Linked DNA regions of Dyadobacter pollutisoli. The protein of the gene in region 1 interacts with the protein of each later gene in a pairwise test. Links are inferred from orthologs where the notes say so. Each region holds a gene or a part of one and is shown on either strand. Other genes may lie near its edges.

Region 1 (9,189 bases):
AAACCCGTGAAATCAGGTTGTTCGGTTTACTTGGTGATGATGTGTTCGATATCGAAGGAGAAGCACCCAAATCGATCCTGGTGCGTGTGATCAGTGGTGGCGGGGACGATTCGGTTACAGACCATTCCGATGTCAAAGGTGGCAGACCTGCAACCTTGGTCTATGAAAAAGGCGAGAATACCGCCATGGACCTGGGAAGCGAAGGACGCAATGTAAAACCGAAGGATGAGCATTTGTACGAATACAACAGGAATGCATTCAAGTACAATACTTATATGCCAATTGGGCTGATCACCTATAACCCATTCACCGGAGTCGCTTTGCACGGCGGGGTGACCTTCACCCGTCAACGCTTTTCAAAACCTGATTTCTCGTCCAAGCATGCGTTCAAAGCCTCTGTCAGCATCAAGGGCAACTACGAATTCAGCTACGCGAACCAGTTTCGGCAGCTGATCGGTAAATGGGACGGGATTTCTCAAATCATGATTTCCAGACCATTGAACTATAACTTTTTCTTTGGCATTGGCAACGATACCAGGAAAAACAATGACGCGCCTAAAAATTACTACCGTACCCAATACAATTCAGTGTCAGTTTCTGCCGGGGCGCAACGCCAGTTCTGGAAGCAAAGCAAAATAGAGCTGACCGCGAACTACGAAATAGACGAGGGCATTAAAAGAAATAACAGCTACCTGTTTGACAATCCTGACATTTTCGGGGTAAAAAAACTTAATCTGCTCTATGCAAAAGGGATTTTAAACCTTGATTTTCGGGACAGGGCATCATTAGCAGAAAAAGGCTTCATGGTACAGCTGACCCAACACGTGGGCCATATATCCAAGTCAGAGGACAAGGTATTTTCAATTTCCGAGCTGGAACTGGAACAGTATGCTTCCACACGTACCAAAAACCCGCTCACATTCGGACTGCGACTTGGCGGAGGCGTCACCAAAGGTCAGCTGCCTTTTTACAAGCTCTTCTCCATCGGACAATTGAATGACCTGGGAGGTTACAAAAGAAACCGGTTTACAGGCGAATCCAAGGCATTCCTGAACACCGAGCTGCGCTACCAGCTGACCGAAACAAAAAACACGTTCATCCCATTGAAGATCGGGATCAGGGGCTTTTATGATGTAGGCCGTGTCTGGGCGGAATCAGACCCTTCGAGTGCCCGCTACTGGCATCAGGGTTATGGTGGTGGCTTTTATGTTACTCCGTTCCGCGAACAGTTCGCCTTCAATGTCAGCGCGGGAACCTCCAAAGAAGAATCACTGCTATTGATGATCTCGATTGGAAGCTTTTTTAGGTAGGTAGTTCTGGTCAATAAAAGTTAATGCACAAAAAAAGAGGAGAAATGAATTCTCCTCTTTTTAATTCTAATTGGCAACAAAACCTTCTAACTAAGGTTTCTTTAAATTACTTCGTAGTGTTACTTTTCAACTGAAGTCCTACGATAGCTGCTTTCTGTGTTGCGCTGTGTTTATTGGTGTCATTTGTAGCTTTTGCGTTTTGTGGAGCAGGAGTTTCCAAAACTGGAAGCGCTGCGGGTAACGCGTTGTTCAAAACTGCAACCTTAACTTTCTCTTCAACTTTATATGTGGAGTTATTCGTATTGGCATAAGCGGCGCTAGTGATTGCCATCAAGGCTACAACTAACATGTTTTTTGCATTTTTCATTGGTAATAGTGTTTACTGTTTGTTTCTTGTTCTAGTATCTAATTCTGGTACAAATATACTACAATATTCTGAATACAAACGTTCAGTGCAACAACAAACAAAACTATCTATGGCAAAACAGGGTCAAAAATCGACAAAACGAGGTTAAAAATTGATTAAATAAAATGGTATTATTTAAAGATTGAAAATTTAAATGTCACTTATTTTTTCAATTTGTCGCCTAAAAAAATTCTGTGTCGGTAAAGCACCTTATTACCTTGTTACTGTTACCGAACAAAGGCTATTATTAAATTTCACAAAAAGCATTGAAATCCAAATAATATTCTGAGTGCACTATACCAATAGGCAAATTCGCCGAATATTTCCCTCAGAAATGTCACGCGGCTCAAAAAAAAATTTAAAAATTTTTTCTCAAAAACTTAAAATATTGAGTATCCGGTCAATTTCAGCTGTTTTTTGCAGCATCGTGGACGCTCGTACAGGTTATATCAGCCACCCAATTGGCAAAATCCGGTGCGATAGTTTCAATAAAAATCATAAACTTTGCCAACCTCAGTGAACGTAAAACCAGGTAATCGGAAGCAGAGCCAATCACTGAGCATTGCCGTTTGTAAAGAATAATATGAAAGTTTGTATTGCTGAAAAGCCAAGTGTGGCAAAAGACATAGCGAATGTAATCGGGGCTAATCAGCGCAAGGACGGTTATTATGAAGGCAACGGATATCAGGTTACCTGGACATTCGGGCATTTCTGCACTCTGAAAGAACCGCACGATTATACCGAAAGATGGAAATCGTGGCGGCTGGAAGACCTCCCGATGATCCCATCGAGCTTCGGCATTAAACTCATAGACAATGCGGGCGCGGTCAAACAGTTTGGCGTGATCGAACATTTGATACAGGCGTGCGAGGAGGTTATCAATTGCGGGGATGCGGGCCAGGAAGGTGAGCTGATCCAGCGGTGGGTTTTATTGAAAGCCAAATGCTCGGTACCGGTAAAGCGGCTTTGGATTTCGTCGCTTACCGAACAGGCGATCCGTGACGGCTTTGAAAAACTAAAAGACAGCGAGCAATACAACAATCTTTATGCAGCCGGCAGCGCCAGGGCAATCGGTGACTGGCTATTGGGAATGAATGCTACGCGCCTGTTCACCAAAAAATTCGGGCAGGGTAAGGTAGTGCTCTCGATAGGGCGCGTGCAAACCCCTACCCTGGCCCTCATCGTCCAGCGCCAGAAGGAGATTGACGCGTTCGTTTCTGAGGAGTACTGGGAGCTGAAAACCATTTACCGGGAAACAGAATTCACCGCAACCATTGACCGGATGCGAAGCGCGGAAAAAGCCAATAAAGGACTGGCGTACCTGCTGCAACACGATTTTGAAATCACATCATTTGAGAAAAAAGAAGCCAAGGAAGGCAATCCAAGGCTTTTTGACCTAACCTCATTACAGGTAGAAGCCAACAAAAAATACGGTTATTCAGCGGAAGATACACTGAAACATATTCAGAACCTTTACGAGAAAAAGTTTGTGACCTACCCCAGGGTTGATACCACTTACCTTTCGGAGGATCTGCACCCCAAGATTGAGGGAATCATGCGGGAGCTGACCTACTACGCGCAATACACCGCGTCTATTCTGGAAAAACCTATTCCTAAATCCAAGACGGTATTTGATGATAAAAAAGTTACAGATCACCACGCCATTATCCCGACGGGTGTTTTGCCAAATCACATCAGCCAGGATGAAAAACGGATATATGACCTGATCGTTCGCCGGTTTATAGCCGCTTTTTACCCGGAATGTAAGGTTTCAAACACGACCGTTTTGGGGAAAGTGGGCCAGGTCGAATTTAAAGCTACCGGAAAACAAATCCTTGAACCGGGTTGGCGGGCGGTGTATGCCAATGACGCCAGTGCCAAAAAGGAAGCTGCCGACGAAGAAAAGGTGATGCCTAACTTTGAAGTGGGGGAAATCGGCCCGCACGAACCGCGTGTGCATCAGGGAAAAACCACTCCTCCAAAGGCCTACACTGAGGCGACTTTGCTACGGGCAATGGAAACCGCCGGAAGACAGGTTGAAGACGAGGAAATGCGTGAGCTACTCAAAGACAATGGAATAGGCAGGCCATCCACCCGCGCCAACATCATTGAAACGCTTTTCAAACGCAGGTATATAGAAAAAAAGAAGAAAAATATCTTCGCTACGCAAACCGGTATGGACCTGATTGACACGATCCAGAACGAGTTATTGAAAAGCGCGGAACTGACCGGAAACTGGGAGCGTAAACTCCGGCTGATCGAAAAAGGCGAGTACGGGATGGAAACTTTTAAACAAGAGTTGATCCAGATGGTTGTAGACCTGACCCAGGAAGTAAAAAGCAACCGTACGCGCGCGATCACCATCGCAGAAGAAGTAGTAGTGGTTGAAAAAGAAGAAAAAGCAAAAAAAGAGCCCAAACCCAAAGAGCCAAAAGAAGAGATCGCAATAGAGACCCTCACTTGCCCCAAATGCAAGCAGCATTTGCTCAAAAAAGGCAAAACTGCTTACGGCTGCGCCAACTTTCAGGCATGCGGGTTTAAGATACCATTCGAGTTTTTAGGCAAAAAACTAACTGACAAGCATGTCTTCGACCTGCTTAGCAAAGGCAAAACCACCAAAATAAAGGGGCTACAAATTCCAGGAAACCCCGAAGCCATTGACGCCAAACTTGTCATGAATGGTGATTTCAATTTCGAAGTTGGTTAAATACGCCCTTACATGGCTGTATTGGGGGTTTCTATGGATGGTAAGTGAAACTGAATGCCTGAAATCTGACACAGGGCGATAAATTCCGAAAGGCTTGGCACACCTTTGTTCCGAATGAAATGATTGGCCGATTCCTGGGAGATACCTGCTTCCTCCAAAGCGCTTTCCAGGTTCAATCCTTTCGCTTCAATAATCTGCAAAATTTCCGATACCAGTTCTCTGGCACGGTCCTCATATATGGTCGTGTTCATAGTATTTAACGCATTTGGTTACTTCTCTTAAAATAAAACTGTGCCAGGCGGACCGTCCCTGGCGTGAGATTTGTAAACCAAAATTAATATCGTCGGAAACCGTCCCAGGTGAATGAATAATCCCGGCGATTGGTTTAAAATGAGCAACCTTTAACAGATGTAACATGAGTTCCACAACAAAAAGCGCGTCTACATTCAAAGTAGGCGGAGATATCGAAATTAATAGAGTTGGTTACGGTGGAATGCAGCTGACCGGCAAGGGCGTCTGGGGAGATGCGCCCGACAGAGATACCGCCAAAAAGGTGCTGCAAGCCGCCGTCGCTGCCGGGGTAAACTTTATAGATACAGCCGATTCTTACGGCCCGCATACCAACGAAGTCCTCATCGCAGATGCTTTGTATCCGTATCCCAAAAACCTATTGATCGCAACCAAGGGCGGATTTGAAAGAACCGGGCCTAATAAATGGATCGTCAACGGAGATCCCAAACACATTAAAGAAGCAATCGAAGGAAGCTTAAAACGACTCAAACTGGACGTGATCGATCTGTGGCAACTACACCGTTTCGATTCTAAATTCCCCATTGCTGAGACGCTCGGACCTGTGGTAGACGCCGTGCAGGCTGGTAAGATCCGCTATGTCGGCCTCTCGGAAGTAGATGTCAAACAGATCGAGAGTGCAGAAAAGGTGATTCCAATTGTATCTGTTCAAAACTTATATAACCTGGGTAACAGACAGTGGGAGAATGTGCTGGATTATACGGTTCAACGAGGAATGGCATTTATTCCCTGGTATCCGCTGGCTTCGGGCCCGGATAAATTGAAAAGCAAAATCACCAGTATTGCTGAAAAACATCAGGCTACTACCGCCCAGATAGCATTAGCCTGGCTTGCAAAACGCGCTTCCAATATCCTCCTGATTCCGGGCACAAGTTCGCTGGAACATTTGAATGAAAACTTGGCAGCAGCCAACATTGAATTGTCTGACGAAGATTTTGCAGCACTTTCGCAATAGCAGTATCTGACATTTATGTAAAAGCAAAATGTTAACCTATCAAAATAAAGTCGTAATCGTAACCGGTGCCGGAAGTGGCATCGGAAGCGTCATTGCAGAACAATATGCGCGCCAGGGCGCGACCGTGGTCATCTGGGACCGGGATGCGGATGGGCTTCGGCATGTACAGGCAACATTGGAAAAGGAAGGGTTCAGGATCATTTCACGTGTCATTGATCTTACCGTGCCCAGCGACATCGTCCGCGCTGTCAAAGAAGAACATGACGAGTTAGGCAACATTGACGTGCTCATCAACAATGCAGGTCTCGGGAGAAGCAATTCACCCTACAACCTTCCAGTCGAAGACTGGGATTACGTGATCAATACCAACCTGCGTGGTACATTTTTGTGTTCGCGGGAAGTGGCCAAGGTCATGAGCATCGGCCAAAAAGGCTCCATTGTCAACATTGCCTCAACGCGTGCTTTAATGTCCGAACCCAATACCGAAGCATATGCGGCTTCGAAAGGGGGGATTCTGGCGCTGACACACGCCCTGGCTATCTCACTTGGTGCTGACAGGATTACAGTGAATGCAATCAGCCCGGGTTGGATTGAGACGGGAGATTATCAGAAATTAAAACCAACGGATCACATTCAGCATCCGGCAGGCCGCGTCGGAAAGCCCCAAGATATCGCCAAAGCGTGCCTCTACCTGACTGACCCTGCCAACGATTTTATCACAGGCATCAACCTGGTTATCGATGGAGGAATGACCCGAAAAATGATCTACGAAGACTAATTACTGCTTTTCTAGTTTTTTCAATTCAGCTTGCAGGTAAGACTTGGGCAACCATTTGCTGCCAATCATAACGCCCTCGATATTTTTCGTCTGGCTAATGTCTTCCAGCGGATTGCCGCTCAAAAGTACCAGATCCGAAGCGTTACCGGTTTTAATGACTCCCGAATCAACTTTTTTGAGGTAATCCGCAACATTGACAGTTCCGGTTTGCAATGCTTCGAAGGGTGTAAGTCCAGCCAGTGTGAGGTACTTCATTTCATGATGTGTAGCAAAGCCCGGTACATTCAAAACCTGCGGGGCGTCGGAGCCGAGCATCAACTGCACCCCACCTTTCTGACAAGCCAGAATCAGTTTTCTACGGATATTGACAAAAGCTTCGGCGTGCTCTTTGGTGAATTTCGCATTACCCGTATATCCAGTCTTTGCATTCATCCAGTTTTTTACCTCTTCCGGTTTCATATATTTCAAATCCGGATCCGTGGCATACGCACTGGCGGGCAATGGTGAAAGCCAGCGCTCAGCAATGGCTTGGGTTGGCACCACCCTGATGTTTTTCTCTTTTAATGCTTTTATTAATGCAGGGATTTTTGTGGTATCAGCAGAATATGCGATCCAGGCACCAAACAGGCCTGTTTCCTGTTCGGCCAACGTATCGATACCGGGCGTAATGGCTTCCACAAAACCGTCCAAATGATCAATCGAAGAATATCCGGCATCAATGGCAGCCCATACTCCTACATTAAACGAAACATGGCCTACCATGCCGATACCTAGTTCCCGGGAGGTTTTCGCAATAGCAGGAAATGTTTCTTTGGTCAAGCCGGGAAGCAATTTCAGGTAATCATATCCGGCAGCTTTCTCTTCTTTGACCTGCTCGATACCTCTTGCCGCCGTTTTGATGGTCTGCCCGCTGAATGCCGGCCCGGTGGTGTAAAAATTCGGCCCAAGAATCTCTCCTTTTCTGACCTTGTCCCTTAATTCAAGATGCTTTGCATTGCCCAGCATGCCGCGGATGGTGGTGATCCCGTTGGCAAGATAAAGCATCAGTACCTCTTTCATCGGCGCCAGATCATCCACCGCAGGCACATGCGCATGCATTTCCGACCAGCCCGGAGTCAGGTACTTGCCCTTTGCATTGACGACCAATGCATTTTTGCTGTACTTAATCTTTGAGCTTTCACCCAAAGCTGTAATCCGTCCGCTTTTAACCACCACCGTTTGATCCTTCAAAACCGTCTCCCGGTCCATTGGGATCACATTCACAGAGGTGAAAACAATCTCACGGTCAGCGTTGCTGACAAGATCCTGGGCGCAGGCGGTACCTGCCAGGAAAATCCCTAAAATCAAACTCAGTTTCATATTGAGATGGTTTAAGTGAGCGGACGGATCAATGCGGCCCTTTTAACTCAGCGTCGCAACATTCTGCGCATTCTTCTGAGCCTTCAGGGCCAGTTCCGTAGCCAGAAAACAATGTTCCTGCGACATAGCAGTCTCAGTTCTGTTGACCACATCGTCGACAAGCTGGCGGCCGTAAGGAAGCTCGGTCTTGCTGCAATCGATGTATTGTGTTTCTTTATTATTAACCAGGAAAAGGTGGTTTCCGCCTTCTCTGCCAGCAATGTCAATGTTTTTACGAATTTCAATATAACCTTCCGTACCCAGTACCGTCAAACGTCCGTCACCCCAGGTTTTAAGGCCGTCGGGGGAGAACCAATCGACGCGAATGTAGCCTGCGCCTCCATTTCCTCTCAGCATAGTGTCTCCAAAATCCTCAAATTTGGGATACTGAGGATGATTTACATTCCCTACCTGGGAAGCAACGATTTCAGCTTTGGTGGATCCGGTGAAGAAAAGGAACTGGTCAAACTGGTGAGAGGCAATGTCGCATATAATACCGCCGAAACGTTTTTTGTCAAAAAACCACTCAGGGCGCGTGCTACCATTCATGCGGTGCGGCCCTAGCCCGATCGTCTGCACCACCTTTCCGATCGCACCTTCCTTAATAAGCTCACCGGCTTTGATCGTCGCGCGGTTTTCAAGGCGCTCGCTGTACATGATGGAATAAATACGTTTGGTTTCCTTTTGCACCTTCCTGACTTGCGCCAGTTGTTCTAGCGATGTAATACCAGGCTTATCGACCATATAATCTTTCCCACTCTTCATCACTCTTACGCCCAATGGAGCGCGCTCATCAGGAATACCTGAGCTCAATATCAGCTGAATGGATTTGTCGTCCAGGATCTCCGCTTCGCTCTGGGCCTGCTTCACATTCGGGTAGCGCTTTGCAAATGCGGCTGCCAGGTCTGCTTCTTTGGCATAGAACGAAACCAGCTCACCACCACCTCTGGTCACTGCCTCCACCTGACCGTAAATGTGGCCGTGGTTAATTCCAATCACAGAAAATTTAATTCTCGGCGGCATCGCCACCGCCGGGACCGGCTCAGCTGTTTGGGCAGGTACCGAAGCGAGTACTTCATTGGTTAATGCTGGTAACATCATTAGACTGGCGGCGGTATTGACCGAATTCTTGATAAACTGACGACGGTTATCCTGTGACTCTTTCATTGCGAGATTGGGAATGTGATGGTTACTTAGTAAAGCACAAATTCTGAATATATAATGTGCTCTTGATAAGACATCATTATAAATGTCTTTCCCTTACAAAGGAGACGCCGCCAGGATCTATTTATTTCCCACCGAAATACCAAAAGTTACCCGAGAGTC
Region 2 (9,235 bases), 4.7 Mb from region 1 along the record:
CCCAAACCGGCGTTCCGCCCTACTATGAAACCCAAACCTCCGAAAGAGTAGGAATCCCCCTCAAAGAAAGTAGCATTATTAATCATTACCCTATGGAAGCAGCGGCATTTTACGGATTTTCGACACTGGCAATCGCGTCTGCGCTTTTCATTTTATTTACAAAAAACCTTATTTACGCTGCCTTTGCATTGTTTTTAGCATTTCTTGGGGTGGGGGCATTGTATGTTTTGGCGGGTGCCGACTTTCTGGGCGTGACGCAGATAATGATCTACGTGGGAGGTATTCTGGTACTGTTGATATTCGGTATTATGCTCACTCAAAAGGGCGATAAAAGCGCAGATCCTTCCAAACCAAATCGAATTGAAGTGCTCATAAAGCGGGAGGTCTGGGGATTTTTAATTGGTACCGGTTTTTTTATTTTTCTCTTGAAAGTCATTTTTACTTCTGATTTCAGAATGGCTGGCGACTCCATTAACAGTAAGTCTACCATTAAAACAATAGGTGTTGAACTGATGACAAGCCATCTGTTACCATTCGAAATCGCTGCTGTCCTGCTGCTGGTTGCCTTAATTGGCGCAGCTTACCTTGCTATGAACCGTAATCCTACGCCATGACCTCCATTCCGATCCAACATTATTTGATAGTAGGCGCGGCACTGTTCAGCATAGGATTGGCCATTGCGATTACCAAACGACATTTTATTGGGATCTTGCTCGGGATCGAGCTGATGCTGAATGCAGTGAATATTAATCTTGTGGCTTTTAGTCGTCATGATCCTGAAAGGCTGGGCGGCCAACTTTTTGCGCTTTTCGTCATTGTAGTTGCCGCGGCGGAAGTCACTGTGGCTTTGGCTATCATATTACGTGTTTATGGCCGCTTCAAAACGGTTGATCCCGACAAGGTGAGCGAACTTAAGAAATAAAATTAACCTACAAGTTGCATGAACTGGCTTTTCTTATTTTTGGCATTTCTGATTGGGATTAGTAATGCAGTTCAATCGGGAGTGAATACCCAGCTTCGCGAATCTATCAACAACCCTATTCTGGCTGCAATGACCTCATTCTTTGTGGGATTGGTCATTTTATCCATTGCCTTCGCATGCTTCAACCAAAATCCTATTCCGACGCTCAACGATTTCCGGCAGGTATCCTGGACCCGTTTTATGGGTGGGGTACTGGGGGCATTTTATGTGATTACGGTGATTTTTATTGTTAGGGACATTGGACCGGCCAATATGATTTGCCTCGTTGTGGCTGGACAGATGATAGCAGCGATGACGATCGATCACTATGGTTTTCAGGGGTTTGCAGTCCATCAGATCACATTACCGAGGATGGCGGGGGCGGTTTTGCTGGTAGCAGGTGTTTACCTGATCCTGAAAAATTAGCACAAAAAAACAGCAGCTCCCGGAGAAACTGCTGCATTTGTTCTTCGAAAATCTATCTGTTAAGGAATGCGATTGAAGATAAAAAGATCAATAAACACCCATTTGTTGTCTTCCAGCTTCCCTCTCTGGATCACCAGTTGGTTCTGCGAGCGTCTTTCGTAAATGATCCTTACCGAAATGTCGTCCTTTTCGAACAATGCCTGGTTCTTCTTGGCTTCAATAAAATTATAGCGGTCTGATACTGCTTTTTCTTCCAATGCGATGAGGCCTGGTTTGAAGTGTTTTACCATCGCAACAGGGCCTTTTTCGGTTTGTTCAAAAGCAAATACCTCGTAAAGTGCAGGTTTGTCATCTTTGATCATCCTGATATATCCCATGATATTATTGCCTGCAGGAGCTGTCCAGCCTGCTTCAATGGGTCCTCCGTTGTAGGTTCCAAGCCAATGTCCTTCGAGAAAACTAATGTCGGCCAGCTTACCCACGACAGTAGTCTGAGCCTGTGAAGACATGGCTAGTAGGCCAAAAACGAAGAGAAATGAATAGATTTTCACCAATTGTTTTTTGTCGAATTGTATCATTTGGATTTAGGTTTATTTAAAGAGGCAAGTTAAGGAAATGCCCCGACCGAAAAAATAAAAAGCCATCCTGATAATTCAAGATGGCTTTTAGCAAAAACATTCAGGATCAATATGCTCTCTCCAATTTACCTTCGTGGGAGTTAGCAAATGCTCTGTTAACTACTTTATTACCTCCGTGAGTAGGATAATTCCCAGTGAAATACCAGTCCCCAAGATGTTGTGGGCAAGCTTTATGCAAATTATCAACAGTTTGGAAAACGACAGAAAGCTCGGCATTCAGATCTTTCGGACGAATAATTTCGGCGATTTTATCGGAAATTTCCTGATCTGTAAAAGGCTCATACAAAGCCTTCACATAATTGGTAGGAAATGGATTTTTAGTCGCGATCGATGTAACACTTTGCGTGTAAACATCTTCCAGTAAGTATTCCAGATCACGTTCTTCCAGTAATTTAAGTACTGCTCTGAAAGCAACGAAATCCTTCATTCTCGACATATCGATACCATAGCAATCCGGGAAGCGAATCTGAGGAGCAGAAGACGCAACGACTATTTTCTTCGGTTTGAGACGGTCCAGCATGGTCAGAATGCTTTTTTCCAGCGTCGTTCCTCTCACAATGGAGTCATCGATAATGACGACTGTATCTACATTCTTACGAACCACCTCGAAAGTGGTATCGTACACACTTGAAACCATATCGTCACGCAAGGCATCCGCAGTAATGAATGTACGGGACTTCACATCTTTGGTCACCAATTTTTCGATTCTTGGGCGGAAAGACAATACTTTTTCGAGATCAGATTCGAAAAGAATCCCTTCCATGATCGCCTGCTTACGCTTTTTGGCAAGATATTCTTCCAACCCTTCGATCATACCCAGAAACGCCGTTTCGGCAGTATTCGGAATGTAAGAGAAGATCGTGTTTTCGAGGTCGTAATTAACCTCTTTCAATATTTGCGGGATCAATAATTTCCCAAGCTGCTTGCGTTCGTTATAAATATCCGGATCGGTTCCACGAGAGAAATAGATTCTTTCAAAGCTGCATGAGCGTTTTTCCAGACGAGGTAAAATTGGGAACTCATTGTACTCACCATTTTTATCCACGATCAAAGCAGAGCCGGGAGTTATTTCCTGAATCTGGTTGTAATCTACATTGAAAGCAGCCTTAATCGCTTGTTTTTCAGATGCTACCACAACTACCTCATCATCAGCATAATAAAATGCGGGACGAATACCAGCCGGATCACGAATTACGAAAGAAGCACCGTAGCCTGTCAGACCGCACATGGCATATCCTCCGTCGAAATCACGGCAGGATCTGTAAAGCAGTCTTTGCAGATCGATATTCTCTTCGATTACGTCAGAAAGCGTTGGATTTTCGTAAATTCCTTTGAAGCGTTCAAATACTCTTTGATTTTCTTCATCCAGGAAATGTCCAATTTTTTCCATTACCGTTACGGTATCTACTTTCTCTTTTGGATGCTGTCCCAGAGAAACCAGTTTTCCGAAAAGTTCATCCACATTGGTCATGTTGAAATTCCCCGCCATCACCAGGTTACGGCTTCTCCAGTTGCTCTGGCGAAGCATTGGATGGCAATTTTCGACCTCATTCGAGCCGTGTGTACCATAGCGAAGGTGACCCAACCAAACCTCGCCGGTAAAGGCTAGATTTTCCTGTAGCCATTTGCCATCAGTAGAGCGGTCCCTGTGGTTTTTGAGGCCTTTCCGAAATTTCTTGTGGATTTTTGAAAAAATGTCCGTAAGTGGCTGAGGTTCTACGGATCTGTATCTGCTGATGTATCTTTTCCCGGGCGGGACATCTATCTTTATGTTGGCAACTCCGGCTCCATCCTGTCCCCGGTTTACCTGTTTTTCCATCATTACCGAAAGCTTGTGCACGGCGTATAGCGGTGTGTCGTACTTGTCGATGTAGTATTGATAAGGCTTTCTAAGACGGATAAGTGCTATGCCGCACTCATGCTTAATGGCGTCGCTCATAAGAAGAGTAATGCGTTAGAGATATTTAAGTTTGCTGGTATGCAAAGCGTATTCCCTGAATAATAGCTTAACGAATTTGTAATCTTATTTAGTTCGTTACGTGGTGCAAAGGTACGAATCCTTTAGCTTAAAAAACTTCAAATCTCTCCGATTTTTCAGGAGACCATTTCTCGCCTGGGTCAGTGTCCGAAAATTTTATCTGCCAATATGATTTAATAAAAAGTTAAACTTCGAATCTTTATACAACCGGCTTGACTTAGCTAACAGAAAGATAATTAATTTTGATCAAAAGGCTTAAATAATTTATATGCTCCATAAGACGCGTGGTATAGGGCTTAGTTATCTCCGGTACCGGGAATCTTCCATTATAACCAAAATTTATACAGAAGCCTTTGGTATTCAGACTTATATAGTGAATGGGGTAAGGAGTAGCAAGTCTAAAAATAACCGCATCGCCTTGTTTCAGCCGCTTACTTTGCTGGATATGGTGGTTTATCATAAGAGTAAGGAGGATACCGTCCATCGGATTTCGGAGCTTAAATGCTACGCGCCCTTCCATTCTATCCCTTTTGATGTGATAAAATCGAGTCTGGCACTCTTTATTACGGAGATTTTGGGGAAAACATTGCGGGAGGAAGAAAGTAATGAGCTGCTTTTCAGGTTTATCGAAGAATCGATCCTGTACCTGGATGATGCCGAGACCAATTTTGAAAATTTTCACATTCAATTTTTGATGCAGCTCGCTTCCTATCTCGGTTTTGGAATTGAAACTGTTGATGACCTCGAAAGTGAGTTGAAAAGTAATCATTATCCTCAAATCCCTGATCTGGTTGAACATCGGAACATTGAGCAACTTCTATTCAGCGATTATGGGTTAAGCATTCCCCTCGACCGTACCCGGCGTATCCGGATTCTCGAAAAACTAATTTTCTTCTATAAAATCCACATGGAAACCTTGGGAGAAATAAAATCAATGGAGGTGTTGAGAGAAGTTTTGCGTTGACCGCCCGGTTATCTCGTTCATTTGGCACAATTTTGATAACGTATATTGCAACTCTAAAAAACTGATCCACAATGAAACACATACTTACAACTATCTTTTTATTGATATCATTGTTTGCTTTGGGCCAGGCAGGCCTGTCGCAGGTTCCCAAAGGCGCCTGGAAATCGCAGGAGCCGACCGGGAGTACATCGACATTGATTGTGGCTGACAATTACCTGGCTATTGCTTCATATAGTGTAGGTAACAAATATTTTGAACGCAGTGAAGGTGGGCCATTTACGATGAGCGGCGATAAGATGACCTACACCCCGGAATTCAATTCTGCGGACACTGCAAAAATCGGCATTCCCATTGTGTTTACGGTCACGGTGAAAGACGACATCCTTACATTAAGGTATGAGGAAGCAATGGTATGGATGCGGGTGGACGATGCAACCGACGTTCCGATGGCAGGGGCGTGGCATATCACAGCGCGAGCCTCGGGTGGACAGGGTGAGTTGGTAAAAATTCATCAGGAGGGAACGAGAAAAACCCTTAAACTTTTATCGAAGACGAGATTTCAATGGTTCGCAATCGATCCTGCGGTGAAAGGTTTTTATGCAACCGGAGGTGGTACATACACTGTTCAAAATGGGAAGTATACTGAAAACATCCAGTTTTTTTCAAAGGATAACAATCGGGTGGGCTCGTCTTTAAAATTTGATTATAAATTAGAAAACGGCAGATGGGACCATAGCGGAAAAAGCAGCGACGGTAAACCTGTGCACGAGATCTGGGAAAAAATAAAGTAGCCTGAGCTGACTATGTACGAGCTGTGATTAGTAACTGATTGGTCAATTATTTAGATTTATTCAAAATAATTTTAGTCGATAGCTTGAATGATTCTAAATAGCTATTACCTTTGACCTATTAATAACAGTAATGTGGGATGAGCGCCTTTACCTTGAATGAACCTGATACACTTTCTGGCCAGAGCAATTTCTGGATGAAGTCCTGTAATGAGAATATGGAATGTGTATTTAAGAAGTGTTGTGAGAAGTATAAGAAGAAAGGAAAGCACTGCAAAAAGTGTCCCAAAAAATAATAGGCTCTGTTAACTTACATATATATAGTAATACAGTTCATGGTGAATAATTGTAAGAGAGGGAGTGCCTGCGAGCGTTCCCTTTTCTATGCTGGGAAAATTTCGAACTGACTATACCTTTCTTTTAAGTTCAAAATTCTGGCCCAGATAAACCCGTCTTACTACTTCGTCTTCCGCCAGTTCTTCCGCTGTACCTTGTTTCAGAATTTTTCCTTCAAATAGTAAATAAGCACGGTCTGTTATGGACAGCGTCTCATTGACATTGTGATCGGTGATGAGGATGCCGATGTTTTTGTGTTTCAACTTCGCTACAATGCTCTGAATATCCTCTACTGCGATAGGGTCAACACCGGCGAAAGGTTCGTCGAGCAAAATGAACTTGGGATCCACCGCCAGCGATCTCGCAATTTCTGTCCGGCGACGTTCTCCACCCGAGAGCACCATTCCTTTGCTTTTACGGACATGGGTTAAATGGAACTCTTCCAGTAACTCTTCAACTTTTTGTTTTTGGTCCGCCCGCGAAAGATCCGTCATTTCGAGCACTGCCCGGATGTTTTCTTCTACGGTCAATGAACGGAAAACCGATGCTTCCTGCGCGAGGTAGCCCAGCCCCAGCCGTGCACGCTTGTACATGGGCAGGCTGGTAATGTCTTTGTCGTCGAGGAACACTTTTCCGCTGTTGGGTTTCACCAATCCCACAGCCATATAGAAAGATGTGGTTTTTCCGGCTCCATTGGGGCCGAGCAACCCGACGATCTCGCCTTGCTCAACCTGGTAACTGACATTATTATTAACAAGACGAACCCCGTATTTTTTTACAAGGTTTTCGGTTCTGAGTATCATTGTTCGTTTTAGTAATTCAACTTCCTGGCCAGGCTCAGTGAAGTTTGATGTCTTTCAAAGACAGTTGTAACGTTTTTTTATCGCGAAAGTTATTTTCTTCCAGTGAGTAGCATATCGAAAACGGTCGTCCGCTGGCCAAATCTGGATAAAAATGACCGAGACCAAAGCCAACCGCAGTAAAAACGGCCGAATTATTCTGTTTTACATCAAATTTAATGTGCTTCTCTTTCATCGTAGTAGGCCTGCCCGAAAGCGTAACGTTCCTTGATTCAAAAACAGGAGTCATATTCCCAGGTCCGAAAGGCCCCATCTGCCTCAGAATGTTATAGAATTTAGGCGTGATTACATCCAGTTCAAGCAACATATCAATGTTGATCATCGGTACCAGCTGATCTGGTAGAATGCGGCTGCTGACAATGTCATTGAAACGGGTTTTGAATGCTTCAATATTGTCGAGTGGCAAGGTAAGTCCTGCCGCAAATGTATGTCCGCCATATTGTTCCAATAAGTCGGCGCATTCTTCAATGGCTTCATATACATCAAAACCTGGTACCGAACGGGCAGATCCAGCTGCTTTGCCGTGTGACTGGGTCAGGATAATGGTAGGGCGATGGTATTTTTCAATGCATCGGCTGGCTACAATGCCGATCACACCTTTATGCCAGTCTTCCTTATATAGTACTGTGCTTTTGGCATCTATAAACCAATCATCGTTTTCAATCATGAACAATGCCTGCTCGGTGATACTGGTATCGAAAGTCCGGCGCTCACTGTTATGTTTGTTGATCTCCTGCGCAAATTCAAAGGCTTCGTCCTCGAACTCGGATAATAATAACCGTACTGCCTCTTTTGCATGCTTGATCCGGCCGGCCGCATTGATTCTCGGGCTCAACCCGAAAACTACATTGGTAATGTCGAGTGACCCGGTGATCCCTGCTATTTGTATTAATGCCTTAATACCCGTTCTTGGTGCAGCATTGATCCTTTGCAAGCCGTAGTATGCAAGTATCCTGTTTTCTCCTGTGATAGGGACAATGTCCGCGGCAATGCTGACAACCAGTAAGTCCAGATTGTCAAATAAGGTTTGTGTATCAATATTTTGGTTGATACAAAATGCCTGCAGCAATTTGAAACCTACACCGCAACCGGTCAGCTCTTTATAAGGATAAGGGCAATCGTCACGTTTTGGGTCAAGTACTGCAACGGCGGGAGGAAGCTCGTCGCCCGGGCGGTGGTGATCGCAAATGATGAAATCGATTCCTCTTTCTAATGCAGCCGTAACCTTATCTACCGATTTTACGCCGCAGTCCAGGGTGACGATTAATGTAAAGCCATTTTCGTATGCCCAGTCGATACTCTGCCAGGAAACGCCGTAGCCTTCCTCGTAGCGGTCGGGGATATAATAATCGAGGTTAGGATATGTTTTTTTGAGAAATCCGTAGAATAATGCCACCGAGGTAGTACCATCCACATCATAGTCACCGTAAACAAGGATCTTTTCTCCGGATGCTATCGCCCTGGCCAGCCTCTCGACGGCAAGATCCATATCCTTCATCAGAAATGGGTCGTGCAGTAAGGTAAGATCGGGGCGAAAGAATTGTTTGGATTGATCAAAATCGAGTATACCACGCTGTACCAGAAGCGTTGCAAGCGAGGGGCTCACTTTCAGGGATTCTGTGAGCTCGCTGACAACTTGTTGTTGTTCAGGATTAAATTCAGGGTAGTGTATCCAGCGCTTTTCAATCATGAAACAAATATAATCGGATTATGTCATGCGCCCATCAAAATCTATTATCCGCCCACGCAATCAGGAAAAGCTAATTGAAAGGTCTTATCTTTACAAATTATTAACATACTTTAAGATAAATGCCACGTCTTCTGGCGATTGATTACGGAGCAAAACGGAGCGGAATTGCGGTTACCGATCCATTGCAGATCATTGCCACCGCGCTGGAAACGGTACGGAGCCATGACTTGCTGGAATTTTTGAAAAAATATGCTGTCAGTGAGGAAATTGAAGCATTTATTATTGGAATGCCTAAAAGGCTGGACAATACGGAAAGCGACAACGCAGCGAGAGTGATGGCATTTATAAAGCAATTGAAAAAAGGCTTCCCTGATACACCAGTCCACACCCATGACGAAAGATTTACATCGTCAATGGCCTTGCAATCAATGATCGCGGCAGGATCCAAAAAGAGCGATAGAAGAGAAAAAGGCAATATCGACAAGATCAGTGCTACCATTATTTTGCAGTCTTATATGGAAAGTAAAAGGTAGCCTGACTGAAAGCTAATTATCAAAACGAATCAATAAAGTTTTATTACAATGATTTATCCCA

The links.
Region 2: the proteins of ON006_RS07120 (region 1) and recJ interact in binary tests that used the Escherichia coli proteins (3 or more experiments, as listed by UniProt). The link is inferred for Dyadobacter pollutisoli from one-to-one orthologs.

Annotation. Positions count from the first base shown.
Region 1 is NZ_CP112998.1:1,698,557-1,707,745, reverse strand. Bases 1,958-4,861 are described here. They hold ON006_RS07120 (type IA DNA topoisomerase), read left to right. Parts: upstream 1,958-2,299; coding sequence 2,300-4,423; downstream 4,424-4,861. Other genes in these bases: ON006_RS07110 (aldo/keto reductase), read left to right, coding at 4,839-4,861; ON006_RS07115 (transcriptional regulator), read right to left, coding at 4,432-4,674. Also shown: ON006_RS07130 (BamA/TamA family outer membrane protein), read left to right, coding at 1-1,310; ON006_RS07125 (hypothetical protein), read right to left, coding at 1,417-1,677; more of ON006_RS07110, read left to right, coding at 4,862-5,687; ON006_RS07105 (SDR family NAD(P)-dependent oxidoreductase), read left to right, coding at 5,716-6,465; ON006_RS07100 (amidohydrolase family protein), read right to left, coding at 6,466-7,824; ON006_RS07095 (Gfo/Idh/MocA family protein), read right to left, coding at 7,867-9,030; ON006_RS07090 (DUF481 domain-containing protein), read right to left, coding at 9,148-9,189.
Region 2 is NZ_CP112998.1:6,403,197-6,412,431, forward strand. The notes cover bases 6,286-9,235. They hold recJ (single-stranded-DNA-specific exonuclease RecJ), read right to left. Parts: upstream 8,642-9,235; coding sequence 6,929-8,641; downstream 6,286-6,928. Other genes in these bases: lptB (LPS export ABC transporter ATP-binding protein), read right to left, coding at 6,286-6,894; ruvX (Holliday junction resolvase RuvX), read left to right, coding at 8,761-9,174; def (peptide deformylase), read left to right, coding at 9,223-9,235. In the rest of the region: ON006_RS26480 (4Fe-4S binding protein), read left to right, coding at 1-51; ON006_RS26485 (NADH-quinone oxidoreductase subunit J family protein), read left to right, coding at 93-614; NADH-quinone oxidoreductase subunit NuoK, read left to right, coding at 611-922; ON006_RS26495 (DMT family transporter), read left to right, coding at 941-1,387; ON006_RS26500 (DUF6265 family protein), read right to left, coding at 1,447-1,965; ON006_RS26505 (amidophosphoribosyltransferase), read right to left, coding at 2,072-3,964; DNA repair protein RecO, read left to right, coding at 4,272-4,967; ON006_RS26515 (DUF4488 domain-containing protein), read left to right, coding at 5,039-5,758; more of lptB, read right to left, coding at 6,163-6,285. UniProt on the Escherichia coli protein: Single-stranded-DNA-specific exonuclease.